3 regions of the Streptomyces sp. NPDC048639 genome follow, and region 3 is predicted to be linked to each of the others. Evidence: riboswitches for the same ligand, from Rfam matches in the RefSeq annotation. Region 3 holds a riboswitch; each other region holds the start of a gene.
What was found. A riboswitch is a leader RNA that binds a small molecule or an ion and turns the genes downstream of it on or off. The one in region 3 is predicted to bind thiamine pyrophosphate.

Region 1 (9,430 bases), on a different contig from region 3:
CCCCGGTCCGCCTCCGGGAGAGTCCGCGCATCGGGGACGTCACCCTCCCCGCACGCGGAGTCCTCGCCATCGGCCAGGCCGCTTGGGAGATCCGCGACCGCGCCGCGTACGAACGCACCCGCGCGGAGACGGCCCGGGGCACGGGGGACGACGGCCCGGCGTGAACGGATGCCAGGCGTGGTGATGCAAGGGGGACCGCACAGGATCGGAGGGCGAACGGTTACGGAAGGCCGCCCTGCGGGAACGTTCTGCTACCACTCCGGCGTGCCCTGCTCGCTGCCTTCCGTCCGATGTCCTGGCGCGGTGGGCGCGGGGCCGTTGTCGTAGCCGCTGGACGTGACCTTGTGCCGCCGATGAGTTCGTCCGGCCCCCGAGGTCTCATACGGCAGAGAGGCCATCGACCGCCTTCGGCCATAGGAGACGGGGCCCGGGGGTGACCGGTCTCCCACCGCTCCGGCCTGGGGCGCCGTAGTTGATCTGCCACACTGGTGCAGTTATGCCTGCACCCGGAGAACTCACCTTTGTCGCGCCGCGCGGTGCCAAGAAGCCGCCGCGGCACCTTGCCGATCTCACGCCCGCCGAGCGCCGTGACGCCGTGGCCGCGCTCGGTGAGAAGCCGTTCCGCGCCGGTCAGGTGTCGCGTCACTACTTCGCCCGGTACGCCGACGACCCCGCGGCCTGGACCGACATCCCCGCAGCCTCGCGCGAGAAGCTGGCCGCCGGGCTGCTGCCCGAGCTGATGTCCGTGGTGCGGCACATCTCCTGCGACGACGACACGACCCGTAAGACGCTGTGGCGGCTCTTCGACGGCACGCTCGTCGAGTCCGTGCTGATGCGCTATCCCGATCGGGTCACCATGTGCATCTCCTCGCAGGCGGGCTGTGGCATGAACTGCCCGTTCTGCGCGACCGGCCAGGCCGGGCTCGACCGCAACCTCTCCACCGCCGAGATCGTGCACCAGATCGTCGACGGCATGCGGGCGCTGCGCGACGGCGAGATCCCGGGTGGCCCGGCGCGGCTGTCCAACATCGTCTTCATGGGCATGGGTGAGCCGCTCGCCAACTACAACCGGGTCGTCGGCGCCATCCGCCGCCTCACCGACCCGGAGCCGGACGGCCTCGGCCTGTCGCAGCGCGGCATCACCGTCTCCACCGTCGGTCTCGTGCCCGCGATGCTCCGCTTCGCCGACGAGGGCTTCAAGTGCCGTCTCGCGGTGTCCCTGCACGCCCCCGACGACGAGCTGCGCGACACCCTCGTGCCGGTCAACACCCGCTGGAAGGTGCGCGAAGTCCTCGACGCCGCCTGGGAGTACGCGGAGAAGTCCGGCCGCCGGATCTCCATCGAGTACGCCCTGATCAGGGACATCAACGACCAGGCGTGGCGGGCCGATCTCCTCGGCCGGCTCCTGAAGAACCGCCGGGTGCACGTCAACCTCATCCCGCTGAACCCGACCCCCGGGTCGAAGTGGACCGCCTCCCGCCCCGAGGACGAGCGGGCGTTCGTCGCCGCACTCGAGGCGCACGGTGTGCCCGTGACCGTACGGGACACCCGGGGGCAGGAGATCGACGGTGCCTGCGGGCAGCTGGCCGCGACCGAGCGTTGACGGCGCTGATAGCGTGCATTCGTACAAATGAACACTCCGACAGGGGAGCGCACCGAGCGCTGAGAGTGCGGCCGTGCGACGCCGCAGACCCTCGGACCTGATCCGGGTAATACCGGCGTAGGGAGTCTGCTCAACGATGAACACCAACCTTCGGCGTGCCATGGGCGCGGCGCTGCTCGGCGCCCTCGGTGTCTCGGCACTCGCCGCGTGCGGCGGCTCGGACGACACCGGAGACAAGGCCGCGGACCGCAGGACCGTCACCCTTGTCACCCACGACTCCTTCCAGGCCTCGGCCAAGGTCCTCAAGCAGTTCACGAAGGAGACCGGCTACAAGGTCGAGGTGCTGCGCGGCGGTGACGCCGGTTCGGCGGTGAACCAGGCCGTCCTGTCCAAGGACAATCCGCAGGGCGACGTCTTCTTCGGCGTCGACAACACCCTGCTCTCCCGGGCCCTCGACGCCGGCCTGTTCACCCCGTACGAGGCCAAGGACCTGGACAAGGTCCCGGCCGCGCTCCGGCTCGACGGGGACCGGCACCGCGTCACACCCGTCGACTCCGGCGACATCTGCGTCAACTACGACCGGAAGTACTTCGCCGGCAAGAAGCTCGCGCCGCCGCGCACCTTCGACGACCTGCTCAAGCCCGCGTACAAGAACCTCCTGGTCACGGAGAACGCCGCCACGTCCTCCCCGGGCCTCGGCTTCCTCCTCGGCACGGCCGCGTCCCGTGGCGAGGACACGTGGCAGGACTACTGGAAGAAGCTGAAGGCCAACGGCGTCGAGGTCGTCGACGGCTGGGAGCAGGCCTACTTCGACCGCTTCTCGGGCGCGGGCAAGGGCGACAAGCCGCTCGTGGTGTCGTACGCCTCCAGCCCGCCCGCCGGGGTCCTGGAGATGAAGCCGCAGCCGAAGGAGGCGCCGACGGGGGTCGCGACCGGCACCTGCTTCCGGCAGATCGAGTTCGCGGGGCTGCTGAACGGCGCGAAGAACGAGAAGGGCGGCAAGGCGCTGCTGGACTTCCTGCTGAGCAAGACCTTCCAGGAGGACGTCCCGTTGAAGATGTTCGTCAACCCGGCGCGCCAGGACGCCCGGCTGCCCGAGCTGTTCAGCAAGTACGGCGAGAGCATCGACAAGCCCGCGACGATGGCGCCCGGGAAGATCGCCGAGAACCGTGAGCAGTGGGTCGAACAGTGGTCCTCGCTGGTCCTGAAGTAACCACCGCCGAGGCGGAACCCGTCCGGTCCCGGCCCCGTGGCCGCCGGGAGACGGCGCTGCGGCTCGCGCTCATGGCCGTGCCCGCCGCCTTCTTCGGTGTCTTCTTCGGATACCCGGTCGCCGCAATCGTCGGCCGGGGCCTCAAGGAGGGCGGACACTGGCGGTTGGGGCGGGCCGCCCAGGCGCTGACCGATCCGGGCGTCCTGGACGTCCTGTGGTTCACGGCCTGGCAGGCCGCCGCCTCCACCGCGCTGACCCTCGCGATCGCGCTGCCCGGCGCCTATGTCTTCGCCCGGTTCGCCTTCCCCGGCAAGGAAGTTCTGCGGGCGGTCGTGGTGGTGCCGTTCGTGCTGCCGACGGTCGTCGTCGGCTCCGCCTTCCTCGCGCTGCTCGGCCGGGGCGGGATGCTCGACGACCTGTGGGGCTTCCGCCTGGACACCACGGTCTGGGCGATCCTTCTCGCCCATGTCTTCTTCAACTACGCGGTCGTGATCCGCACCGTCGGCGGGCTCTGGGCCCAGCTCGACCCGCGTCAGGAGGAGGCGGCGCGCGTCCTGGGCGCGAGCCGCTTCGCGGCCTGGCGCCGGGTGACGCTGCCCGCGCTGGCGCCCTCGGTCGCGGCCGCCGCCCTCATGGTGTTCCTCTTCACCTTCACCTCCTTCGGGGCCGTGCAGATCCTCGGCGGGCCGCGCTACGCGACGCTGGAGGTCGAGATCTACCGGCAGACCGCGCAGCTCCTGAACCTGCCGACGGCCGCCGTCCTCACCCTCGTCCAGTTCGCCGCGGTCGCCGCCATCCTCGCGCTGCACGCCTGGACGGTACGGCGCCGGGAGAGCGCCCTCGCGCTCGTGGACCCCGCGCGGACGGCCCGGCGCCCGCAGGGGCCCGGCCAATGGGCACTGCTCGCGGGCGTGCTGGCCGTGGTCGCGGTCCTGATCCTGCTGCCCCTCGGTGTCCTGATCGAGCGGTCGCTCGCCGCACCCGGAGGGTACGGGTTCACCTTCTACCGGGCCCTGCAGTCGGCCGCCGGCAGCGGCGGCACATTCCTCGTGGCCCCGCTGGAGGCCGTCGGGAACTCCCTGCGGTACGCCGCCGCGGCCACGGTCATCGCCCTGCTGATCGGCGGACTCGCGGCCGCCGCCCTGACCCGGCGCGCCGGACGGCTCGTACGGGGCTTCGACGCGCTGCTCATGCTGCCCCTCGGCACCTCCGCCGTGACCGTCGGCTTCGGCTTCCTGATCGCCCTGGACGAGCCGCCGCTCGATCTGCGCTCCTCGTGGCTGCTGGTGCCGCTGGCCCAGGCCCTTGTCGGCGTGCCCTTCGTCGTACGGACCATGCTGCCCGTCCTGCGCGCCGTCGACGAGCGGCTGCGCGAAGCGGCCGCTGTCCTCGGTGCTTCCCCGCTGCGCGCCTGGCGCGAGGTGGACCTGCCGCTGGTGCGCAGGGCGCTGCTGGTGGCGGCGGGCTTCGCGTTCGCGGTGTCGCTGGGGGAGTTCGGCGCGACGGTGTTCATCGCCCGGCCCGGCACCCCGACGCTTCCGGTCGCCGTGGCTCGCTTCCTGGGGCGTGCGGGCGAGCTCAACTACGGGCAGGCGATGGCCCTGAGCACCATCCTCATGCTGGTGTGCGCGGGCGCGCTGCTGGCGCTGGAGCGCATCGCCCCGCGGACGTCTGCGGGGGCACCGGCCGACCGCCCGGGAGGGTTCTAGATGTCCCTGCTGCGACTGGACGGCGTGACCGTACGCTTCGGCGGGCGCGCGGTGCTGGACTCGGTGGACCTGGAAGTCGCCGGACACGAGACCGTCTGCGTCCTCGGGCCCAGCGGCAGCGGCAAGTCCACCCTGCTCCGCGTGGTCGCCGGGCTGCAACGGGCCGACGCCGGGCGGGTGTTGCTCGCAGGGCGGGACCAGAGCGGTGTGCCCGCGCACCGGCGCGGAGTGGGCCTGATGTTCCAGGACCACCAGCTCTTCCCGCAGCGCGACGTGGGCGGCAACGTGGCCTTCGGGCTGCGGATGCGCCGGGTCCCGCGCGCGGAACAGCGCCGTGCGGTCGGGGAGTTGCTGGATCTCGTCGGACTGCCCGGGGCGCAGCGGCGGGCCGTCACGGAGCTGTCGGGCGGCGAGCAGCAGCGGGTCGCGCTCGCCCGCGCTCTGGCGCCGGAGCCACGGCTGCTGATGCTCGACGAGCCGCTCGGCCAGCTCGACCGGAGCCTGCGGGAGCGCCTGGTCGTCGAACTGCGCGAACTCTTCGGCCGGTTGGGGACCACGGTCCTGGCCGTCACCCACGACCAGGGGGAGGCGTTCGCGCTCGCCGACCGGGTGGTGGTGATGCGCGAGGGGCGGATCGAGCAGACCGGCACGCCGCTGGAGGTCTGGCAGCATCCGGCGTCGGAGTTCGTCGCCCGCTTCCTCGGCTTCGACAACGTGGTTCCGGCGACCGTACGGGGTGAGGCGGCCGAGACCGCGTGGGGCAAGATCCCGGTACCGCCCGGGACCGCCGAGGGCGCGTGCCGCCTGCTCGTCCGCCCCGCCGGCGTCCGGCTCGTCCCGGTCGCCGAGGGACTGCCGTGCACGGTCGCGGCCCGCACCTTCCGCGGCAACCACGTCGCGCTGCTGCTCCACCCCGCGGGCGGGCCGCGCCTGGAGGCCGCCTGCGCCCTGCACGAGGCTCCTGAGCCGGGTGCGGACGTGGGCGTCGCCTTCCGGGGCGAGGATGTCGTGATGCTGCCCTCCGCCGGCTGACGAGGCATCGGCGGAGGGCAGCGGGGGCGTCCGGCAACAGGCCGCCGGATTCAGGCTGTCGGGGTCATCGGGAGGAGAGCGGCAGCGCGGCGAGTTCGGCCACGGCCCACGAGATGGGCGCGAGGACGGCGAGCATCACCACGCCGCGCAGCGCGGCCGCACGGCGCAGCAGCGACGAGGAGGCCCCGATCCGCAGCAGTGCCGCCGTGGTGTCGCTGCGCGCGCCCTTGGTCTCCAGGGCGACTGTGAGGACCGTCGCGGTGGCGCAGGCCATCACCAGGGCCGCACCGACCCCGGTGAGCGGCCCGAACGGGCGGTGGCCGGTCGAGTCGAGCGCCGTCCCGTAGAGCTGGGTCGCGGCGAGCACGCCGGAGGCGACCGCGCACAGCACGCCGAGCGGGCGCCCCAGCCGCGTCGACTCCTCCTGAAGGACGCGGCCGGACAGCAGCCGCAGGGCGCCGGGGCGGCCCGAGGCCAGCAGCTTGCCGCAGAGGTGGGTCAGGCCCGGGCAGGCCAGGACGAGCCCGATCACGATGAACACCCAGCCGCCGACGACGCCCGGCGGAATCGTGTCCAGCCGGCCGGGCAGCGGCAGCAGGCGGTCGGAGGAGGCCGGGGTGGTCCTCGCAGCGTACGAGCCGAGGGCGATGCCGGCCGCCGTCAGCGCCACACCCCAGGGCAGCCCTGTGGAGACGGCGGCGCTGGCGGACGCGGGTTGCCCTTCGGCGGCCGCGGGACGGCTGGGTTCCGGGGAGTTGCCGGGCGCCGGCTTGCGGGGTCGCAGCACGACGGCCGTGGTCACACCGGAGAGCACCGGCACGACGAAGAGCAGGGTCAGCAGCCCGGCGTAGGGCAGCGGATGGCCGGCGCCGAGCATGTCCGCGACGCCGCTGTAGGGGGCGCGGCCGATGTCGCCGCGCAGCCCCAGGAAGGCCACCAGCGCGAACACGCTGCCCAGCGTGCAGGACACGGCCGTCGACACCGCCGCGAGCAGCGCCATGCCGACCGGGCCGAGCCCGACCGACGACAGGCCCGGCTGTGTGCGTGCCGCGGGGTCCGTACGGGCCACGGCTACGGCGAGCTGGACGACGGCGACGATCGGGACCAGACACCACAGAAGGCGGACGGCCGAACCGGTCGCCTGCTCGGGGTGCGCGAGCGCGTGGCCGAGCGCGGACAGCAGCAGGAAGCCGATGCCGGCGGAGGCCGCGGCGACCATCAGCCGCCGCAGCAGGACGAGGGGATGGGTGCCGCGGGCTAGACGGAGAGCGAGCACTCGGCTCTACCCTCCTTGTCCGGAAGGGGGATGCCGCCGACCCGGCGGCCGTCCACCAGCGCGACGGTACGGTCCGCGAGCGCCGCCACCTCGGCGTCGTGCGTGGCGAGCACGACCGTGATGCTGTGCGAGCGCGCCGCAGTGGTGAGCGTGCGCAGCACATGGGCACGGTCGGCGCGGTGCAGGGGCGCGGAGGGCTCGTCGGCGAAGAGCACCGACGGCTCGGAGGTGAGCGCGCGGGCGATGGCGATGCGCTGCCGCTGGGCCTGGAGCATCGCGGACGGCCGCTTGCGGGCGGCATCCCCGACGTCGAGGCGGTCCAGCCATTCCAGCGCGGACGTCTTCGCGGCCCGGTGCGGCGTGCCGCGCAGCAGCAGCGGGAGGGCCGCGTTCTCCCAGCCGGTCAGTTCCGGTACGAGCTGGGGTTCGGTGTCGATCCAGCCGAACCGGTCCCGGCGCAGCCGCTCGCGCCCCACCGGGCCGAGCGTGTGCACCGGGGCGCTGTTGAACCAGACCTCGCCGCTCTGCGGGGCCAACTGCCCCGCCAGGCACCGCAGCAGCGTGGTCTTCCCGCTGCCGCGCGGCCCGGTGACGGCAAGGATCTCGCCTTCCCGCACACCGACGGAGACACCGGCGAGTGCGGGTGTCTCGCCGTGCGCATAGTGCAGGGAACGTGCCCAGAGCACGTCGTTGTCCGGTGGGGCCTCCATGGCGAACACCTCGGCTTGGTTGCGACAGTCCGTTCCCCTGGCCGGGTGAACGAACATGAGCCCAATCGGTCACTTGGCACCGTAAGGACTCGGCCGTGCGGGACGCGGCTCGCACGGCCCGGGTCGGCCGATGTTCCTTCGAAAGGCTCATATGAACCGATGGGGTTCCCTCGTCCGGCCGAACCCGGACGGAGGGGCCCGCGGCCCCCGTGCGGGACCGTCAGGTGGGGTCGGCGAGGTGCGTGGGTGCGAACATCCGCAGCAGAGCCGGGAGGACAACCACCGACGGCCCCGGGGTGCCGAGGGCGGCGGCCAGGTCGGTGGCGAGCCGGTCCGGTGCGGACCGCAGCGCGGGGACGCCGAAGGACTCGGCCAGGGCGGCGAAGTCGGGCCGGGCCAGCTCGGTCGCGGTGGCCTCGCCGAAGGCGTCGGTCATGTACTCGCGGAGGATGCCGTAGCCGCCGTCGTCCACGATCAGCCAGGTGACGGGGAGTCCGTACTGGCGTGCCGTGGCCAGTTCGGCGATCGAGTACATGGCGCCGCCGTCACCGGAGACGGCCAGTACCGGCTTCGACGGATCGGCGGCGGCGGCGCCGAGCGCGGCGGGGAAGCCGTAGCCGAGGCCGCCAGCACCCTGGGCGGTGTGCATCGCGCCGGCCCGCGGGTCGAAGGCGGACCAGGCCCAGTAGGCCAGGATCGTCATGTCCCAGAAGCTGGGGGAGCCGTCGGGCAGCGCGCCGCGCACGGCGGTGAGGACCTGCTGCTCCAGCTCCAGGCCCTGGGCGGCGATACGGTCCCGCACCCGGGTCAGCAGCTCCGCCGCGGCCTTGGCTGCGCGGCCCTCGGGGCGCCGCCCGACCCGGTCCGCGAGGGCGTCGAGGGCGAGCCGGGCGTCGGCGTGGATGCCAAGGGCCGGGTGGTTGGACTCCAGCTTGCCGAGGTCCGCCTCGATCTGGACGACCCGGCCGCGGGGGCGGAACGTGTGGTAGTTCGAGGACAGTTCGCCGAGTCCGGAGCCGGCGACGAGGAGGACGTCGGCGTCCTCCAGGAAGTCGGTGGTGTAGCGGTCCTCCAGCCACGACTGCAGCGACAGCCGGTGCTCCCAGGGGAAGGCGCCCTTGCCGCCGAAGGTCGTGGCGACGGGCGCGTCGAGCTTCTCCGCCAGCGCGCGGAGGGCCGCCTGCGCCCCGGCGCGTACGACTCCTCCGCCGGCGAGGATCACCGGCCGCTCCGCGCCGTCCAGCAACTCCGCCGCCGCGTCGACCAGTTCGGTGCGGGGCGCGAGCGGGCGCGGGTCGGCGCTCAGCGACTCGACGGGCGGTACGGAGGTGGGCGAGAGCAGTACGTCCTGCGGTATCTCCACCCACACCGGGCCGCTCGGTGCCTCCAGTGCCGAGGCCCAGGCGGCGGCGAGCGCCGAGGGGATCTGCGAGGCCGTGCGGACGGTGTGCACCGACTTCACGACATCGCGGAACGACGCCTTCTGGTCGGCGAGTTCATGCAGATAGCCGTGGCGGCCGCCGCCCAGCCCGGCCGTGGGCACCTGGCTGCCGATGCCGAGCACCGGTGCGGAGGCGGCGGCCGACTCCTGCAGCGCAGCCAGCGTCATCAGGGCGCCGGGGCCGGTCGACACCAGCAGCGGCGCGACCTGTCCGGTCACCCGGGCGTACGCGTCGGCGGCGAAGCCGGCGTTGTTCTCCACCCGCAGGCCGATGTACTCCAGCGGGGAGCGGCGCAGCGCGTCGAACGCGCCGAGGGCGTGCTGCCCCGGCAGCCCGAAGACGGTGCCGGCGCCGAGCGCTGCGAGGGACTCGACGACGACGTCGCCGCCGTTCCGCGGGGGCCGCTGGGCGCTGCTCATGGGGTGGGGTGCCTTTCCGTTCGTGG
Region 2 (9,430 bases), on a different contig from region 3:
CCGCCAGGACGAGGTGTACTTCGTGGTGAGCGGCCGTGCCTCGGTCACCGTCGGGATGGAGACCACCCAGGTCGCGCGCGGCAGCGTCGTCTTCGTACCGGCCGGCGTCGCCCACAAGTTCCACCACATCACCGAGGACCTGCGCGTCCTGGTCGTCTTCTCTCCCCCTGAGAGCTGAGACGCGGGCTCCCTGTCCCTAGGGGACCGGTCAGGGAAGGACGGGGGCCCGCGGCCCTCCGCGGGACTCCCCGCCCGCCTAGCATCGAACGCAGCAACGACCCTTCCGGAAGGACCGGGAGCGAGAAGCGGAAGCAGGGGACGGACGTGGCGGTCAAGGAGATCTACGCGGGTCTGCCGTGGTGGGTGAAGTGGGTCGCGGTGCCCTTGCTCGCGCTCCTCGTCTTCGGCGGCATCATCCTCAAGGTGGTCGGCGTCGTCATCGCGCTGCTCTTCAAGGCGCTGGTGCTCGTCGCTCTCGTCGCCGGACTCATCTACGTGGTGCGGAAGTTCACTTCTTCCTCCTCCGGCGACCGCTAGCGGCCCGGGGGCGGCTCTCCGCCCCCGGCGCCGGCCGGTCCGCGGAGACGACCAGCGCGGCCAGGCCCGTGGTCACCGGCACCGACGCCACCAGCCCGATGCTGCCGACCAGGGTCCGTACGATCTCCTCCGCGACGAGCTCGCTGTTCGCCACGGTCCCCACATCGCTCTGCGCGACCGAGAACAGAAGCAGCAGCGGCAGGGCAGCGCCCGCGTACGCCAGGACGAGCGTGTTCACCACCGAGGCGATGTGGTCCCGGCCGATGCGCAGGCCCGCACGGTAGAGCTGACGCGCCGTCATCGCCTCGTCGGCCTGCTTCAGCTCCCACACCACCGACGTCTGCGTGACCGTCACGTCGTCCAGGACGCCCAGCGAGCCGATGACGACACCGGCCAGCAGCAGACCACTGAGGTCGATGCCGGGATAGAGGCCGTGGATCAGCCCGGTCTCGTCCGAGGTGTTCCCGGTGAGCTGAGCCCAGCCGATGAACACCGAACCCAGCAGCCCGATCAGCAGCAGGGAGACCAGCGTGCCGAGGGCCGCCACGGACGTCCGTGCGTTGAGGCCGTGGCAGGTGTAGAGGGCGATCAGCATGATCGCGCTGCTGCCGACCATGGCCACGATCAGCGGGTTCGAACCGTGCAGGATCGCCGGAAGGATGAAGAACGACAGGACGGCGAAACTGACGGCCAGGGCGATCAGCGCCATCAGCCCCCGCATCCGGCCCACCAGCACGACGGCGAGCGCGAAGATCCCCGCGAGCAGCGCCATGGGGAATCCGCGGTCCACGTCGGTGACGGAGTACTGCAGTTCGCGGGGGGCGCCGGGCGCGTACGCCACCACGACGCCCTGCCCGGTGGTCAGTTGACGCGGCGCGTCGGGCTGCACGATCTCCTCGAACCTCCGGCCCGAGTCCTTGCCCGAGGTCACCTCGACCGTCGCCCGCTTGCAGGTGCCGGGAGACTTCTCCGCGCCGCCCGGGGGCTGCGTCCGCGAACCGTCGGCGGACGGGGGCTGCTGCGGCTGGACGTTGACGTCCTTGCAGTCGACCTCCTCGACCTTCACGACCCGGCCGGACTCCGTCTGCCGGTCGAAGCCGACCCCGGACCGTTCGTGATCGGGCACCCCGCCCGGCCAGAGCACGATCAGGCCGGCGACCACGGCCACGGCGAACGGGATCAGCACCGCGGCGATGATCTTGCGCAGATGCTGGGAGACGGGCGCGGCAGGGCCGTGACTGTGGGAGTGGCTGTGCGAGTGGGGCTCGGGCGTTGGCGTCACCGCCCGATCATCGCAAGGACGGTGTGCGGCGTGATGCCCGCCGTCCGGTCCGCGGTCGGACGGCAACATGACCGCATCCGCATCCGCATCCGCACGCGCCTGCGCACCGGCGTCGGTCCCGACGACGGGACCGGTCCGGGGCCCGGCGCGACGTCCGCTCCGGGAGACCCCCTTTTCCCGTACCGGAACGACCCGTTACCGTGGTGGCGCCTTTCTGCACACGCGGGAGCTCGGAGCACCGGGCTGAGAGGGCGCTGACCTCCGTAGGGGGTGTCCGGCCGATGCCGGGGACCGTCACGGAAGCCGCTGCGTCGACCGCCGAACCTGTTACCGGGTAATGCCGGCGTAGGGAGTAGGTCTCATGACCATTCAGGACGCACGCACGCCTGCCAGCGGCGACTCGACCGAGATCGGCTGGCACAAGGACCACGTGACCGGTTCGCGCCCGGACTTGAGGGTCCCGGTGCGGCGAGTGCACCTCACCAACGGGCAGGACGTCACGCTCTACGACACCTCCGGCCCGTACACCGACCCCAATGTCGAAACCGATGTCCGCCGCGGCCTCGCGCCGCTGCGGGAGAACTGGATCATCACCCGCGGCGACACGGAGGAGTACGCCGGCCGTCCGGTGCGCCCCGAGGACGACGGCATCAAGCACACCTCGCCGCGCGGCGGCCTGCGCAACCTGGACGCGGTCTTCCCCGGCCGCCCGCGCCTGCCCCGGCGCGGGCGCGACGGGCGGGCCGTGACCCAGCTCGCGTACGCCCGCCGGGGCGAGATCACGGCGGAGATGGAGTACGTGGCGCTCCGCGAGAACGTCGCGCCCGAGGTCGTCCGCGAGGAGATCGCGGCGGGCCGCGCCGTACTCCCGGCGAACGTCAACCACCCGGAGATCGAGCCGATGATCATCGGCAAGCGGTTCCTGGTGAAGGTCAACGCCAACATCGGCAATTCCGCGGTCACTTCCTCCATCGAGGAGGAGGTGGACAAGATGACCTGGGCCACCCAATGGGGCGCCGACACGGTCATGGACCTCTCCACCGGCCGCAACATCCACACCACCCGCGAGTGGGTACTGCGCAACTCCCCCGTCCCCATCGGCACCGTCCCCCTCTACCAGGCGCTGGAGAAGGTCGACGGCAAGGCCGAGGAACTGACCTGGGAGATCTACAAGGACACCGTCATCGAGCAGGCCGAGCAGGGCGTCGACTACATGACGGTCCACGCCGGCGTCCGCCTCCCGTACGTCCCGCTGACCGCCCGCCGCAAGACCGGCATCGTCTCCCGCGGCGGCTCGATCATGGCGGCGTGGTGCCTGGCCCACCACAAGGAGTCGTTCCTCTACGAGCACTTCGAGGAGCTCTGCGACATCCTCGCCGCCTACGACGTCACGTACTCGCTCGGCGACGGCCTGCGGCCAGGCTCGATCGCGGATGCCAACGACGAGGCGCAGTTCGCGGAGCTGGAGACGCTGGGCGAGCTGAACCGCATCGCCAAGTCCCGTGGTGTGCAGACGATGATCGAGGGCCCGGGCCACGTCCCGATGCACAAGATCAAGGAGAACATCGACCTCCAGCAGGACATCTGCGAGGAGGCGCCCTTCTACACACTCGGCCCGCTGACGACCGACGTCGCCCCCGCCTACGACCACATCACCTCGGGCATCGGCGCCGCGATGATCGCCTGGTGGGGCACGGCGATGCTCTGCTACGTCACGCCCAAGGAGCACCTGGGGCTGCCGGACCGGGACGACGTGAAGACGGGCGTCATCACGTACAAGATCGCCGCCCACGCGGCCGACCTGGCGAAGGGACACCCGGGCGCGCAGGAGTGGGACGACGCGCTGTCGGACGCGCGGTTCGAGTTCCGCTGGGAGGACCAGTTCAATCTGGCCCTCGACCCGGACACGGCCCGCGCCTTCCACGACCAGACACTCCCGGCGGAGCCGGCGAAGACCGCGCACTTCTGCTCGATGTGCGGCCCGAAGTTCTGCTCGATGAAGATCAGCAGAAGCATCACCGAGCAGTTCGCCCCGGATCTTGCCGGGACCAGCGAAGAAGAGATCGCGGCGGGGATGATGGCCAAGTCGGCCGAGTTCGCCGCGCAGGGCAACCGGGTCTATCTGCCCATTGCGGATTGATCTTCCAGCGTTTTCTCGGTGTCCCCCAACAGGCGCGTTCGGAAAGTGGGTTGGGGGACACTGCTCTGCCCGCCCAGTGAGGCATGTGCAGTGCGCAGGGCAACTTCCGACAACAGGTGAGACCGCGGGACGTCGTCGACCGTGATAGTCCACGTGCATGCCGAAGAAGTCTCCACATGCCGGCACATCCCTTTTCGGACGGCTGCGCCGGGCATTCCGCGACTCGCCTGTCGGCCGGGGGTGGCGGCGCTCCACAGATCTTGAACTGGGGTCGCGTTCGCTGGGGTTCGCTGCGCTCGGACTCCTCACGTTGGTGCCGTTGCTGCTCGTTGTCTCCGCGGCCGATCCGGAGCGCGGGCGGGGGTTCGCGCAGTGGCTCGGGGACGGGCTCGGCGTATCGATGGCCTCCAAAGAGCAGGTCGAGGAGCTGTTCGCCCGGCCCGGCCAGGCTCTGCGGACCACGACTGCCTTCGGTATTGCTGCCCTCGCCGTATTCGGTCTGACCTTCGGGGCGGCGGTGCAGACCGGCTACGAGAAGGTCTGGGGTCTGCCCTCGGCCCGCTGGTACGCGAGGTGGCGGCACGTGCTGTGGCTCTGTGTACTCGTCGCATATCTCTTCGTTTCCGCCACCACCAGGCTGTGGCGGGGCTCCCTGACTGGCGGGTTCGCCGCAGCGCTGAGCGCTCTCCTGTTGTTCTGGTGGTCGCAGCGCATTCTGCTCGGCGGGCGGGTTCGCTGGCGGGCTCTGCTGCCCGGTGCGTTGGCCACCGTCATCGGCCTGGTCGGCCTCAGGGTCTTCTCCCGGCTCATCTTCTCGCCCCTGATCGCATCCAATGCCGTCACCTACGGTCCCTTCGGAACCGTCCTTGTCCTCCAGTCCTGGCTGGTGGGCGTGGGAGTCGTCGTATTCGGCGGTGCACTGGCCGGGCGTCTGCTGCACGAGGAGCTTCCACGCTTCACGCATGCATGGAAACGCGCCCGGAGTTGAGAGCGCTGAAGCACTCCGCGAAAGCGAAGGCCATCGCGAGAGTCCCGTCAGCGTTGCGCCCCAACCCGGCGAAGGTAGTGCTGAGACGCGGGATTCCTGCCGCTCGCGCCGCGGTTGTACCACCAAGCTCGGTCGGTTCACGTAACGCGCGTCCGGATAACGAGCGTTGACGAATCATGCTCCGAATTGGTTGGGATTCCTGGCCGGCCGACCCCGTGAAGGGGACAGGATTTCTCCGACAGCAACTCGCCGATGTAACTATTCGATTATCTGTATCGCGGTTGATGATTAGCTCCAGGATTCACCCATATGAATCCCGTGTGCATGTTTTCGGCGGGCTAGCATTGCAACGGCAAGAGTTGAGCGATTCACCGGGCATCGAAACGAGTCGCAGAAAAGAATTCGCCGCGTTTCCTCACAGGAGTGGGCCTCTCGATGACGCTGAAATACTTTGGAGCGCCCAAGCGGCGCACACTTGCGACCTGGTTCGCGGCGGTCGCCGTGATGATCGCAGGCGCCGTGGGCTTCGTACAGACGCAGGCCCACGCCATTGCGACCGCTGTCCCCCTGGGTACGGCGACCTCATTCGCGGTTCTGGGTGGCCAGTCGGTGACCAACACTGGTCCCTCCGTGGTCAACGGCGATCTCGGAGTGAGTCCCGGGACGTCGATCACCGGCTTTTTCCCGCCCGGCATCGTGAACGGGGTCATTTACCAACCCCCGAGTACCGTCCCCGCGGATGCCCAGACCGACCTGGTCGCTGCCTACAACAACGCCGCCGGTCAGGCATCGGATGGCACCCTCCCGCCGGACGCCGGTGGTCTGACGCTCGTTCCGGGCGTCTACAGCCGCCCCGCCGCCGCAGGGATGGGCCTCACCGGCACGCTCACGCTGGACGCGCAAGGCGACCCCAACGCCGTCTGGGTGTTCCAGATCCCAGAGGCGCTGACGACGGCCACGGGCAGCTCGGTGTCCCTCATCAACGGGGCCTCGCCGTGCAATGTCTTCTGGCAGATCGGAACCTCCGCCACCATCGGCTCGGGGACCAGGTTCGTGGGCACCATCATGGCGCTGCAGTCGATCACCTTGAACGACGCAGCGACCATCAACGGCCGGGCGCTGGCACGGAACGGTTCCGTCACGATGATCAACAATGTGATCACTCGCCCGCAGTGTGGCAGTGCGACGACCGGCGCCACCACGGGTGCGACAACAACGGGCGCCACCACGACGACGGGTGGCACCGACGGCGGACTGATCGGCGGCATCACCACCGGCGGTGTCACCAACGGCGGGGTCACCTCGGGCGGACTCACGACCGGCGGGGTCACCACCGGCGGCACCATCGCCGGCAACACCACCGGAGCGACCACAGGCGCCACCACCGGAGAGACCACCGGCGCCACCACTGGTGCGACAACCGGTGCGACGACGGGCGGTGCCACAACAGGTGCCACGACGGGTGGTGACACGACCGGCGCGACCACGGGCGCGACTACCGGTTCCATCACCGGCGGCAACGGCGGCGGCGACCACGGACGACACCACGGCCGCCATGGCCGTGATCACGGTGACCAGGGTGACCACCACGGTCGGCCGGGCGGTGGCGGTGGCCATGGCCAGTATCCCGGTGGCGAGGGTGAGCACCACGGCGGCAAGGGTCAGAAGCCGGGCGGCGAGGGTGAGCACCACGGCGGTAAGGGCCAGAAGCCCGGTGACAAGGGTGAGCACCACGGCGGCAAGGGCCAGAAGCCTGGCGACGCGGGTGAGCACCACGGTGACAAGGGTGACAAGGAAGCGCGCGACAGCTACGAGGAAGCGCAGAAGCAACTCTCCTGGTGACCAAGAGACACCGGCAGCACTCCGGCAACAACGGAGAGCGGCCGAAACACCAGGGATGACGAGCCTCGTCGCACGGACAGCGGGACCGGGACGGCCTTGCTGATTCGCGAGCCACAGGGTGGCGAATCAGCAAGCCGGACAGCCCTCTCGCTTCCTATGGGGGCCGGTCCGACACGACGGCTCCAACGAGGGCGCGAGCCCTCCGACGCGACGGCTCGCAGTGGATGAATGGGCGGCACGCGGCGGATCCTCTCGGATTCCGCCGCGTGCCCGCCCCGGATCAGGCACCGGGGAAGACGGATGACGCCCCTCGTCACCCCGGTCCGCAACGCAGCCCCGTTCTGAACGAGGGGCCGCGAACATGTCGGCGGGGGCGCGGATGTGCGCAGGAAGCTCGGGAGAAGCAGATGCGTGCAGTCAGGATGGGGAAGGACCGGGTGCGGCCGTGCTGGGTGGCATTGAGTCAGTTCATGTGAAGGAACCCCGTGAACGGGGGGAAGAGGGGGGCGCGAACGGTGCACCACCGGCGCCACCGTCCTCCGGCGGGCAGAGTGGTCCCTCCCAGGGGCTCTCCGGACTACCGCAACCGCTCAGGACGGCGATCAGCCTCGCGGTCGCGCTGTGCTTGGCAATCTCAGTCGTCCACGTGCTTCTGCTGTTTCTGCACGTGGCCCCCTCGAACAGGATTTCAAAGTCTTACAGCAAGCCGATCAACGCGTGGGTCTATCCCCTGTTCGAACAGAACTGGCGACTCTTCGCTCCGGAACCGGAGTCGGTCAATCGGCACATCTCGGTGAGGACCAGGCTGACTGCCGCTGACGGCACGGTCGAGGTCGGCGACTGGTTCGACCTGACAGCCGTCGACAATGCAGCGGTCAGGCACAACCCGTTCCCGAGTCATACCGCGCAGAACACGCTGCGCCGGGCCTGGACCACGTATCTCGAATTGCACGGCAGTGAAGATCAGTCACGCACAGAGCGGGCTCTGATGCTGAAGAAGTATCTGCGCAACATCGCGGCGGAGCGCGTCGCCGCCCACCGGCACCAGGCATTTGACAGCATTCAACTCCGGGTCATCACGCTGCCGATCACGTCGACCGGCTCAGTGAGCAGTCCTCAGCGGACAGCACCAGCCCCTGTCGACACGCGGTATCTGCCGTGGTGGAAGACGCCATCCCATGCGAACTGAGCAGGCACCAGATATGACACCCTCGCCGCGCCCGACGGCATCGCGGACCGACGACGCCACCCAGCGACTGCACGACCTCCATGTGGCGCTCCGCACCAAGCTCACAGAACAACCGATCTCCTTGTACGCGGCAGCAGTGCTGCGCATCGGATACGGCCTGCTCTATTTCGCTTTCCTCCTGCGGGAGTTCGGGCACCGTGACGAGATCTGGGGCCCCGGTTCACCGTGGACTCCCGAACTGGCCACCCAGCTGTTCGACCAGACGGGCTGGTTCAGCTTCCTCACGCTGTCCGACAGCCGGGCGTACTTCGAGTTCTGCTACGCGTCGGCCCTCGTCATCTCCGCGCTCTTCGCGCTCGGCTGGCGCACCAGGGCGGTGTCCGTGCTGTTCGCAGCCGTGGTGGCCTGCTTCCACGCGAGGGCCATCTACATGGCGGACGGAGGAGACAACCTGATGCTCCTCATGGCCGTGTACCTCTGCTTCACCGCCTGCGGTCGACGCTGGTCCCTCGACGCCCGCAGGGCCCGGCTCGGCGTCCCCTCGGAAAGCGCAGTACAGCTACCGTCCCGATCGAGTGCGACCGAGATCAGGTCCCAACTCGGCTCCGCACGCCGCATCCTCGTCACGACGCTGCACAACTGCGGCATGTTCGTCATCGCGGTCCAGGTCTGCCTCCTCTACGCGTCGACGGGCTTGTACAAGGTGCAGGGGGAAACCTGGGCGAACGGGACGGCTCTCCACTACGTCCTGAACCTCGACCTGTTCCGGCCGTGGCCCGCGTTGTCGCACATGGCGGACGGGTATCCGATGATGCTCGTCGCCGTCGGATATCTGACGGTTCTTCTCCAGGTGGCCTTCCCGTTCACCCAGTTCGGCCGGTTCAAGTACCCCGTCCTGGCTGTGCTGCTCGGTATGCACATCGGTATCGCGATCCTCTTGGGGCTCCCGCTCTTCTCCGGCGCGATGATCGTCGCGGATGCCGTCTTCCTCCCGGACCGCTTCTACACGTTCCTGGCACGCACGTGCCGGCGCGCATTCCAGCGGGCACGCTCCGCCGGGCCGGGAGCCCCGTCACCCGCAGAAGCTTCTCTCGTACCGGCGCAATCCGGGCCGGTCGGCTGAGCCGTACTGCACGACCTGTGGGCACGCCCAGCCCCCCCCGAAGAGGGGCACCGAGTCCGCCCTCCTGGTGCGGAGTGATCGTCTCGATGAAGATCAGTAGAAGCATCACAGAGCAGTTCGGCCCTGACGCGCCTGTGACCAGCGAAGATGAGATTGCGGCGGGGATGATGGCCAAGTCCGCCGAGTTCGCGGCTCAGGGCAACCGGGTCTACCTGCCCGTTGTGGAGTGATCTTCTAGCATCTCCGCGTCCCCCGGCGCAAGTGTCGGGGGACGCTGCCGTCTTCACTGCAGCGATATTCGTCAGTGTGACGTGAATTGGGGGAAGGCG
Region 3 (9,430 bases):
TCGCGGGGGTCCTGCCCGGCCTCCTGCTGGTACTGCTCGTACGGCTGGTACTGCTGCTGGTACTGCTCGTCCCCGGGTGCTTCGAGACCGGAGACCTCGAGCGTGGGGTCGGCGTACTCGGCGACGTCCTCCTCCTCGTCCTTGCGGCGCCGGTTCTCGACGATGCCGTTGCGGAGCGCCCAGCCGGTGGAGAAGCCGCGCCGGAAGGAGAGCGTGACGTAGGTCTGGCCGACCGCGAAGGCGGCCGCGCCCGCCCCGATGACGACGACCGACTGCGTCAGCACGCCGATGACCACGCCGAGGAAGCCCACGAAGGCGAGCAGGCGCCATCGCAGTCGCGCCTTGTACTGCAGGAGGACCTCGCCGAGCAACCACAGCGCGACGACGCCAAATGCGATGTAGAGGACCGTCCAGCCCATGTCCGCCCCTCTTCCGCCGCTTTTCGGCCTAGCCGTCAGGACTGTTGGGACAGTCCCAGATTCTCGTAGATTTCCAGAGTCGCTGTGGAGTGGTTCAACGTAATGAAATGCAACCCGGGGATGTCCTCGGACATCAGCCGGGCGCACAGCTCCGTCGCGTACTCGATCCCCACCGAGCGTACAGCCGCCGGGTCGTCTTTGACCGAAAGGATTCTTTCCGCCAGCTCGGGCGGGAAGGCAGCGTTGCTGAGCTGGGCGAATCGCTCGATCTGCCGGACGTTGGTGACCGGCATGATCTCCGGGATGATCGGCGTGCTGCAGCCCGCGGCCTCGACGCGGTCCCGCAGCCGGAGGTAGTCGTCGGCGTAGAAGAACATCTGCGTGATCGCGAAGTCCGCACCCGCACGGCATTTGTCCACGAAGTGACGTACGTCGGAATCCCAGTCCGCGGAGCGGGGGTGCATCTCGGGGAAGGCGGCGACGCCGACACAGAAGTCGCCCGACTCCTTGATGAGCCGGACGAGATCGGCGGCGTACTGGACACCCTGGGGATGGGCCACCCACTCCCCCATCGGGTCGCCCGGCGGGTCCCCGCGCAGCGCCAGCATGTTGCGGATCCCGGCGTCGGCGTAGCGGCCGATGACATTGCGAAGCTCGGCGAGGGAGTGGTCGACGGCGGTGAGATGGGCGACGGGGGTGAGGGTGGTGTCGGTCGCGATGCGCTCGGTGGCCCGTACGGTGCCGTCGCGGGACGAGCCGCCCGCGCCGTACGTCACGGAGACGAAGGTGGGGGCGACCGCCTCGATGCGGCGGATGGCGTTCCAGAGGGTCCGCTCGCCCTTCTCCGTTTTCGGGGCGGCAAACTCGAAGGAATAGGACCGCTTGCCTGAGGCAAGCAGGTCACGGACGGTACGCGCGCGGTCCATTCTGGTGGACGCAGTGCCAAGGGCCATAGGGGCAGGTTAACCAGCGGCCGGGCACAGCCCCAACAAAAGCCGACGATATGCCGGGTTGGCCCGGATCCCGTCCACCACTCGGACAACCCGTCCGGTTACGCACCGCGCTCGCCGCGACGGTGACGGCCTGCTGATGCTCCGCTCACGCCCCGCGTTCGCGCAGCCGCTTCGCCAGATCCGCCGCCGCCGCGCCGGGGTCGTCCGCGTCCGTGATCGCCCGGACGACGACGACCCGCCGCGCCCCGGCGTCCAGCACCTCGTCCAGACGGGACGCGTCGATGCCCCCGATCGCGAACCAGGGCCGTACGGGCTCCAGCGACGCCGCATACCGCACGAGCGGCAGACCGGGGGCATGGCGGCCGGCCTTGGTGGGGGTGGGCCAGCACGGACCGGTGCAGAAGTAGTCCACACCGGGCTCGGCCACCGCCGCGTCGACCTCCGCCTCGGCGTGCGTGGAGCGCCCGATGACCACGGAGTCGCCGAGGAGCGCGCGGGCGGCGGGCACGGGCAGGTCGCCCTGGCCCAGATGCAGTACGGCGGAGCGGCTCGCATGGGCCACATCGGCCCGGTCGTTGACGGCGAGGAGCTTGCCGTGGCGGCGGCAGGCGTCCGCGAAGACCTCGAGATGCTCCAGCTCCTCCGCGGCCTCCATGCCCTTGTCGCGGAGTTGCACGATGTCCACCCCGGAGGCCAGCACCGCGTCGAGGAACTCGGGCAGATCGCCCTGGCGCTTGCGCGCGTCGGTGCAGAGATAGAGCAGGGCGTCGGCGAGCTGGTCGCGGGCGGTGGGGGCTGCGGCGGCCATGGGTTCCCCTCCCCGGGTCGGCGGTGTGCGGGCCGGAGGTCCGGCCCGCACACCGTACGGGGTTGCCGGTCGGGGCATCGAGGCGCGGTCACCGGGGAGGACGCGTGCGCGCGTCCATCCCCGCGCCGCGCAGGGAGGCTGCGCAACCGCACGGGAAGCTGCCGCACCGCGCGGGAGGCCCACCTCACCGCGCCGGAGGCCACCGCGCTGCGGGCAGGCGGTACTTCACGCCCGGGCGGCAAGGCCCGGACGCTCGCGCCCGGACGCCGTGCGGCCGGGCGTACGGACACCGGTGCGGTGAAGGACCCGCTGCGGGCGCGGTGCCCTGCGGTGCGATGCGGTCAGACGGCGAGCGCCTGGGCGCGGCGCTTCACCTCCGTGCCGCGGTTCTCACGCAGCGCCTGGGCCGGCGTGCCTGGCAGGGTCGGGTCCGGCGTGAAGAGCCACTCCAGCATCTCCTCGTCGGTGAAGCCGTCGTCCCTGAGGAGCGTCAGCGTCCCGGCGAGGCCCTTGACGACCTTGCCGTCACCGACGAATTCGGCCGGCACCTGCAGAACCCGGTTCTCTCCGCGGCGGACCGCGATGAGCTGGCCCTCCTTGACGAGCTGCCTGACACGGGTCACCTCGACGCCCAGCCGTTCGGCGACGTCGGGGAGGGTGAGCCAGGCGGGAACAAGCGCATCGGTCTTGGTGTCAATCTCGGTCACGGACACCAGCCTGCCATCCCGGACTGACAGCCGGTAGCAGAGCGCGGCCGGGCGGGGCTGATCGTCGGCCCTCCGCCGGTGGCTCCGCCTCAGCCCAGGACGGCCGTCTTGAGCGGTACGGACTGGTCCGCGGCCCGTTCCGGGTCGAGCCGCGCGCCCTGTTCGATCAACCGTCGCCCCTGCGCCAGATCCCGCGGCCGGCCCACGGCCAGCAGCGCCACCAGGACCCCGTCGCGCAGCCAGCAGACCGACCACGAGGCGCTGGTCGGGTCGCCCCGCCAGACCGTGGTGTCGGCGCCGGAGTGATGCCCCGCGTACTGCACGAACCGGCCGAACTGCTCGGACCAGAAGTAGGGCACCGGGTCGTAGACGGATCCCGCGGTCTCCTCGCCGACGATGTTCGCGGCGACCGTGCGCGGCCCCTGCAGCGCGTTGTCCCAGTGGTGCACGAGAAGGCGCACCCCGTAGCGGCCGGACGGGAAGGACGCGCAGTCGCCGACCGCGTAGACGTCGGGCTGCGAGGTGCGCAGACGCTCGTCGGCACGGACGGAGCCGTCCGGGCACAGCTCCACATCGGAGTTGGTCAGCCAGGCCGTGGTGGGGCGGGCCCCGATGCCGACGAGCACGGCGTCCGCGCGCAGCCGCTGTCCGTCCTCCAGCACCACCGCGCCCGCCTCGACCGCCGCCACCCGGGCGCCGGTGATCAGCCGGGCGCCGTTGTCCGTGTACCAGGCGGCCATGTGCTCGGCGACCTCCGCCGGGAGGGCCCCGGCGAGCGGCCGGTCCGCGGCCTCGACGACGGTCACCGGGCAGCCGGCCTCCAGCGCGGCGGTCGCGAACTCCGCTCCGATCCAGCCCGCGCCGACCACCACGACCTCCTGCCGGCCCTCGAGCACGGGGCGCAGCCGCTCCGCGTCGTCGAGGGTGCGCAGCACGTATACGCCGGGTTCGGCCTCGGTGCCGGGGAGGGTGACCGGTTCGGCGCCGGTGGCGATGACCAGCGTGTCGTACGGGACGGGCCCGTCGGCGGTCTCCAGGACGTGCCGGTCGGGGCGGAGTCTGGTGACGTGTCGGCTCAGCAGCAGGTCGATGCCCAGGGCCGGGAAGTCGATCTCGAGGGCGGATCCGTCGGCCTTGCCGAGGAGCACGGCCTTGGAGAGCGGCGGCCGGTCGTACGGCTCGTGCGACTCGGCCCCCAGCAGTGTGATCGAGCCCCTCCAGCCCCGCTCGCGCAGGGCGACCGCCGTCTGCACCCCGGCCATTCCGGCGCCGACGATCACGACCCGCTGCTCTGGCTGCTTGTCATCGCTCACACGATCACTCTAGGACGGCTTCGGGGGCGGGCCGCAGACGCGCGCGTCGAGATCTCTGACACAGCATCACGTACGCCGGAGTGTGCCGCGGGCCGGGCGCCCCCCGCGCACACCCGGTGCCGCTCCCTTACTCCCCGTCGGAGCCAGGGACTATGGTGGCGGATCGAGAGCACTCGCGGGAGCCCGGACGCACCGGGCTGAGAGGGAGGCTGGACGGCCTCCGACCGTACGAACCTGATCCGGGTCATGCCGGCGAAGGGAGGGGCCGGGCGCCCATGCACGCATCCGACACCAGCAGTTCACACGGTCCTGGCGGGCGGGACGGACCCGCGCCCGCGGGCTACGACGTCCTCGTCGTCGGGGGCGGGATCATCGGCCTCGTCACGGCCTGGCGCGCGGCCCAGCGGGGCCTGCGCACGGCGGTCGCCGATCCGTCGCCGGGCGGCGGCGCCGCGCAGGTCGCCGCCGGCATGCTGGCGGCCGTCACCGAGCTCCACTACGGCGAGGAGACCCTCCTCGGGCTCAATCTCGCCTCCGCCGAGCGCTATCCGGACTTCGCGGCCGAGCTGCGGGAGGCGAGCGGGCTGGACATCGGCTACCGCGCCTGCGGCACCCTCGCCGTCGCGCTGGACGCCGACGACCGCGCCCATATGCGCGAGCTGCACGCACTCCAGCTCCGGTACGGGCTCGACTCGCAGTGGCTGACCGGGCGCGAATGCCGCCGCCTGGAGCCCATGCTCGCGCCCGGCGTACGCGGCGGCCTCCGCGTGGACGGCGACCACCAGACCGACCCGCGCCGCCTCGCCGCCGCCCTCCTGCGGGCCTGCGAGCGCGCCGGTGTGGAGCTGCACCGCTCCTGGACCCGGCGGCTCACGGTCGTACGGGACCGGGCCGTGGGCGCGGTGCTCGACGACGGCAGCGAACTCTCCGCGGAGCAGACCGTCCTCGCGGCGGGGAGCCGGAGCGGGAAGCTCGACGGAGTGCCGGAGGACGTGGTGCCGCCGGTCCGGCCGGTCAAGGGGCAGGTGCTGCGGCTGCGCGTTCCCGAGGCGTACCGGCCGTTCCTGTCGCGGACCGTACGGGCCGTGGTGCGCGGCGGGCAGGTCTACCTCGTACCGCGGGAGAGCGGTGAGCTGGTGATCGGCGCCACGAGCGAGGAGCTCGGGTGGGACACCACGGTCACCGCGGGAGGGGTCTACGAACTGCTGCGTGACGCCCACGAGTTGGTGCCCGGCCTCACCGAACTCCCGCTCGTCGAGACCCGCGCGGGGCTGCGTCCCGGTTCCCCGGACAACGCGCCCCTGCTGGGGCCGACCGAGCTGCCGGGCCTGCATCTGGCGACCGGTCACTACCGCAACGGCGTGCTGCTCACGCCGGTCACGGGCGATGCGATGGCCGAGGTGCTGGCCACCGGCGAACTCCCCCAGGAGGCCCGCCCGTTCACCCCACAGCGTTTTCTGTCCGCACCCCGCCGACTCCAGGAGTTGCCCGTATGACCGTCTCTGTGAACGGGGAGCCGCGGGACGTCCCCGCGGGGACCACCCTCGACGAGGTGGTCGCAACGCTGACCACGGCACCGTCGGGTGTCGCCGCCGCACTGAACGAGACCGTCGTGCCGCGCGGCCGGTGGTCCGGCACGGCGCTGGGCGACGGCGATCGTGTCGAGGTGCTCACCGCGGTCCAAGGAGGCTGATCCGGACGATGACCGACACCGCATTCCGCGACACGGCGGCCAACAGCACGTCCGGGGGCACCGGCACCGGGGCGGCCCCCGGTGCCGACATGCTGACCATCGGCGACAGCGCGTTCGCCTCCCGGCTGATCATGGGCACGGGCGGTGCGCCGAGCCTGGAGGTGCTCGAGCGCGCGCTGGTCGCCTCCGGCACCGAGCTGACCACGGTGGCGATGCGTCGCCTGGACCCGACCGTCCACGGTTCGGTGCTGTCCGTACTGAACCGGCTCGGCATCCGCGTCCTGCCGAACACCGCAGGCTGCTTCACCGCGGGCGAGGCCGTGCTCACCGCCCGCCTCGCCCGGGAGGCGCTCGGCACCGACTGGATCAAGCTGGAGGTCGTGGCCGACGAGCGGACCCTGCTGCCCGACCCGGTCGAGCTGCTGGACGCGGCGGAGACCCTGGTCGACGACGGCTTCACCGTGCTCCCGTACACCAGCGACGACCCGGTCCTGGCGCGGAAGCTGGAGGACGCGGGCTGCGCCGCGATCATGCCGCTGGGCTCCCCCATCGGCTCCGGACTCGGCATCCGCAACCCGCACAACTTCCAGCTGATCACCGAGCACGCGCGCGTCCCCGTCATTCTCGACGCGGGAGCGGGCACCGCCTCGGACGCGGCGCTCGCCATGGAGCTGGGATGCGCGGCGGTCATGCTCGCGTCGGCCGTGACCCGGGCCCAGGAGCCGTTGCTGATGGCGGAGGCGATGCGGCACGCGGTCGAGGCGGGCAGGCTGGCGCATCGCGCGGGCCGCATCCCCCGGCGCCACTTCGCCGAGGCGTCCTCGCCGACGGAGGGGGTCGCGGCGCTGGACCCGGAGCGGCCCGCGTTCTAACCGGACCGGGCGCGTGGGACGGCACCGGTGGCCCGTCCGTACCGGCCGCGGAGAGCCCGGCGGGCCCGGAACGCTCGCGCCCGCGATGCGGGCCGGGCCGCCCCCGGACGGCTAGCGTGGAAACCGAGGCCGGAGACCGGAGGTGCCCTGTGAGCGTCGACCTGATCGAGCGCGAGGCGTACGTCCCCGCCCCCGTGGAGCGGGTCTGGCGCGTGCTGACCACCGCGGAGCACATCCGGACCTGGTACGCCTTCGGAGGCGCCGAGGTGGACCTGCGCCCGCGCGGGGCGCTGCGCTTCCGCTGGGACGAGCACGGGGAGTTCCACGCGCGGGTGGAGCTGGTCGAGGCACCCACCCGGTTCGTCTTCCTCCTGGCCGCCGACCCCGACCAGCCGCCGGAGCGGGGCGACGCGACCCTGGTCGAGTTCACGCTCGCGAGCGAGGGTGCGGGCACCCGCGTCACCGTCGCCGAGACGGGGATCGAGGCGCTCGACATGACCGACGAGGGCAAGGCGCGGCACGCGGAGTACGCGCGCATGGCGTGGACGGCGGCGCTGGAGGAGCTAGCCGCCATCGCCGCCGCGTCCCACGGCTGAGCCACTCCCCCGCCGCGAACGCGTCCCCCAGGCGTCCCACGGCTGAGCCGCCCCATCGCGCCCCCGGCACCGCCGTCCGGGGCCGGCTGTCACCGTTCGGCTGCAGTCCGCACCCTAGGGGTCCTGGTGGACCGGTGTGTCCGCGATGGCTCGTAGACTGCGTGATCGTGGATACGACCCTCCAGGACCCGCTCGTCGGGCAGGTGCTCGACGGCCGCTACCGCGTGGACGCACGGATCGCCGTCGGCGGCATGGCCACGGTCTACCGGGCCGTGGACACCCGTCTCGACCGGGTGCTGGCCCTCAAGGTGATGCACCCTGGCCTCGCCTCCGACGCCGCGTTCGTGGACCGCTTCATTCGCGAGGCCAAGTCGGTGGCCCGGCTCGCCCATCCCAACATCGTGGGCGTCTACGACCAGGGCACCGACGGCCACTACGTCTATCTGGCGATGGAGTACGTCGCCGGGTGCACGCTGCGCGACGTGCTGCGCGAGCGCGGAGCCCTCCAGCCGCGCGCCGCCCTCGACATCCTGGAGCCGGTCCTCGCGGCCCTCGGCGCCGCCCACCGCGCCGGGCTCGTCCACCGCGACATGAAGCCGGAGAACGTCCTCATCGGCGACGACGGCCGGGTCAAGGTCGCCGACTTCGGGCTCGTACGGGCCGTGGACACCAACACCACCGCTTCCTCCGGATCACTGCTCGGCACTGTGTCCTATCTCGCACCGGAGCAGATCGAGCACGGCACCTCCGACACCCGCGCCGACATCTACGCCTGCGGGGTCGTGTTCTACGAGATGCTCACCGGCTCGCGTCCGCACAGCGGCGACACCCCCGCCCAGGTGCTCTACCAGCATCTGCACGAGGACATCGCCCCGCCGTCCACGGCCGTGCCCGGGCTGGCCCCCCAGCTCGACGGTCTGATGGCGGCGGCCACCGCCCGCAGCCCGGAGCTGCGCCCCGCCGACGCGGTGGCACTGCTCGCGGCCACCCGGGACGTCCGCGCCACACTCACCGACGAGCAGCTCGACGCCGTACCGCCGCAGGCCGTGGCGGACGACGCCGCCGGTTCGGAGAACCGTACGAGCGTCATCCCGCGCGTTGCCGGGGCGACGAGCGCCGATGACGCGATGAACCGGACCAGCCTGCTGGAGATGGAGCCGGGGGCCCCGTCCGGGCCGGGCAGGGGCGCGAGCGCGGGCCGGGCGAGGCGGCGCCCGCCGCGGCGCGGTGTGCTTGCCCTCGTGACGGCCGTGCTGCTGGCACTGGGGATCGGCGCGGGCGTCTGGTACATCAACTCCGGTCAGTTCACGCGCGTCCCCGGGGTCCTGGCGATGCCGCGGGACGAGGCGGAGCAGAAGCTCCAGGACGCGGGGCTCGACGTCCGTGCGACCGAGGCATTCAGCACCAACGTCGACCGGGGCAAGGTCATCGACACGGACCCGGCGCCCGGCAAGCGCATCCGCGGCAACGGCCCGGTCACCCTCGTCGTCTCCAAGGGACCCGAGGTCGTGAAGATCCCGAGCCTGGAGGGCATGCCGCTGGCGAAGGCCAAGTCGGAGCTGCGGAAGCTGGGCCTGGCTCCGGGCATCGTCAGCCGGGAGTTCAACGACCAGGCACCGCGGGGCACGGTCCTCCGTACGGAGCCGGGCTCCGGTGTGAAGCGCAAGCCCGGATCCGCCGTCGCGATCACCGTCAGCAAGGGCGAGCCCGTCGAGGCGCCGGACGTGGTCGGAGACCGGCTCGAGGACGCGACGAACGAACTGCGCGAGAACGGGCTGAAGGTGAAGGTGGCCCCCACGCGCGTCTTCTCCGAGCAGGACAAGGGCGAGGTCGCCGTCCAGTCGCCGGGCGAGGGCAAGCAGCTCGCGCAGGGCGACACGGTCACGCTCACCGTCTCCAAGGGCCAGGAGATGGTGGAGGTGCCGGACGTCGAGGGCACCAAGGAGGCCGACGCCAAGCGGCAGTTGGTGGAAGCGGGCTTCAAGGTCGAGGTCGCGCGGTTCTTCTTCGGGGACACCGTCTTCGACCAGTCGGTGGACGGCGGGGACGAGGCACCCAAGGGCAGCGAG

Region 1: linked by a shared signal. The riboswitch ahead of ACGFNH_RS08800 (thiamine ABC transporter substrate binding subunit) and the one ahead of thiO (glycine oxidase ThiO) in region 3 are both predicted to bind thiamine pyrophosphate.
Region 2: linked by a shared signal. The riboswitch ahead of thiC (phosphomethylpyrimidine synthase ThiC) and the one ahead of thiO (glycine oxidase ThiO) in region 3 are both predicted to bind thiamine pyrophosphate.

What each region holds. Positions count from the first base shown of each region.
Region 1 covers NZ_JBICVP010000003.1:105,457-114,886, reverse strand. The annotation lists gene ACGFNH_RS08810 (hypothetical protein) at 1-164, shown strand, start outside; gene rlmN (23S rRNA (adenine(2503)-C(2))-methyltransferase RlmN) at 497-1,603, shown strand; TPP riboswitch at 1,635-1,744, shown strand; gene ACGFNH_RS08800 (thiamine ABC transporter substrate binding subunit) at 1,740-2,816, shown strand; gene ACGFNH_RS08795 (ABC transporter permease) at 2,873-4,525, shown strand; gene ACGFNH_RS08790 (ABC transporter ATP-binding protein) at 4,526-5,557, shown strand; gene ACGFNH_RS08785 (hypothetical protein) at 5,622-6,833, opposite strand; gene ACGFNH_RS08780 (ABC transporter ATP-binding protein) at 6,815-7,543, opposite strand; gene ACGFNH_RS08775 (thiamine pyrophosphate-binding protein) at 7,764-9,404, opposite strand.
Region 2 covers NZ_JBICVP010000009.1:67,751-77,180, forward strand. The annotation lists gene ACGFNH_RS24270 (cupin domain-containing protein) at 1-178, shown strand, start outside; gene ACGFNH_RS24275 (DUF5326 family protein) at 325-537, shown strand; gene ACGFNH_RS24280 (YibE/F family protein) at 509-1,888, opposite strand; TPP riboswitch at 2,032-2,188, shown strand; gene thiC (phosphomethylpyrimidine synthase ThiC) at 2,181-3,959, shown strand; gene ACGFNH_RS24290 (YhjD/YihY/BrkB family envelope integrity protein) at 4,117-4,947, shown strand; gene ACGFNH_RS24295 (ice-binding family protein) at 5,383-6,789, shown strand; gene ACGFNH_RS24300 (DUF5819 family protein) at 7,436-7,978, shown strand; gene ACGFNH_RS24305 (HTTM domain-containing protein) at 7,992-9,101, shown strand; gene ACGFNH_RS24310 (hypothetical protein) at 9,188-9,331, shown strand.
Region 3 covers NZ_JBICVP010000001.1:336,725-346,154, forward strand. The annotation lists gene ACGFNH_RS01440 (hypothetical protein) at 1-419, opposite strand, end outside; gene metF (methylenetetrahydrofolate reductase [NAD(P)H]) at 455-1,372, opposite strand; gene thiE (thiamine phosphate synthase) at 1,518-2,180, opposite strand; gene ACGFNH_RS01455 (Rv2175c family DNA-binding protein) at 2,522-2,887, opposite strand; gene ACGFNH_RS01460 (NAD(P)/FAD-dependent oxidoreductase) at 2,977-4,149, opposite strand; TPP riboswitch at 4,373-4,464, shown strand; gene thiO (glycine oxidase ThiO) at 4,476-5,696, shown strand; gene thiS (sulfur carrier protein ThiS) at 5,693-5,893, shown strand; gene ACGFNH_RS01475 (thiazole synthase) at 5,983-6,765, shown strand; gene ACGFNH_RS01480 (SRPBCC domain-containing protein) at 6,915-7,361, shown strand; gene pknB (Stk1 family PASTA domain-containing Ser/Thr kinase) at 7,529-9,430, shown strand, end outside.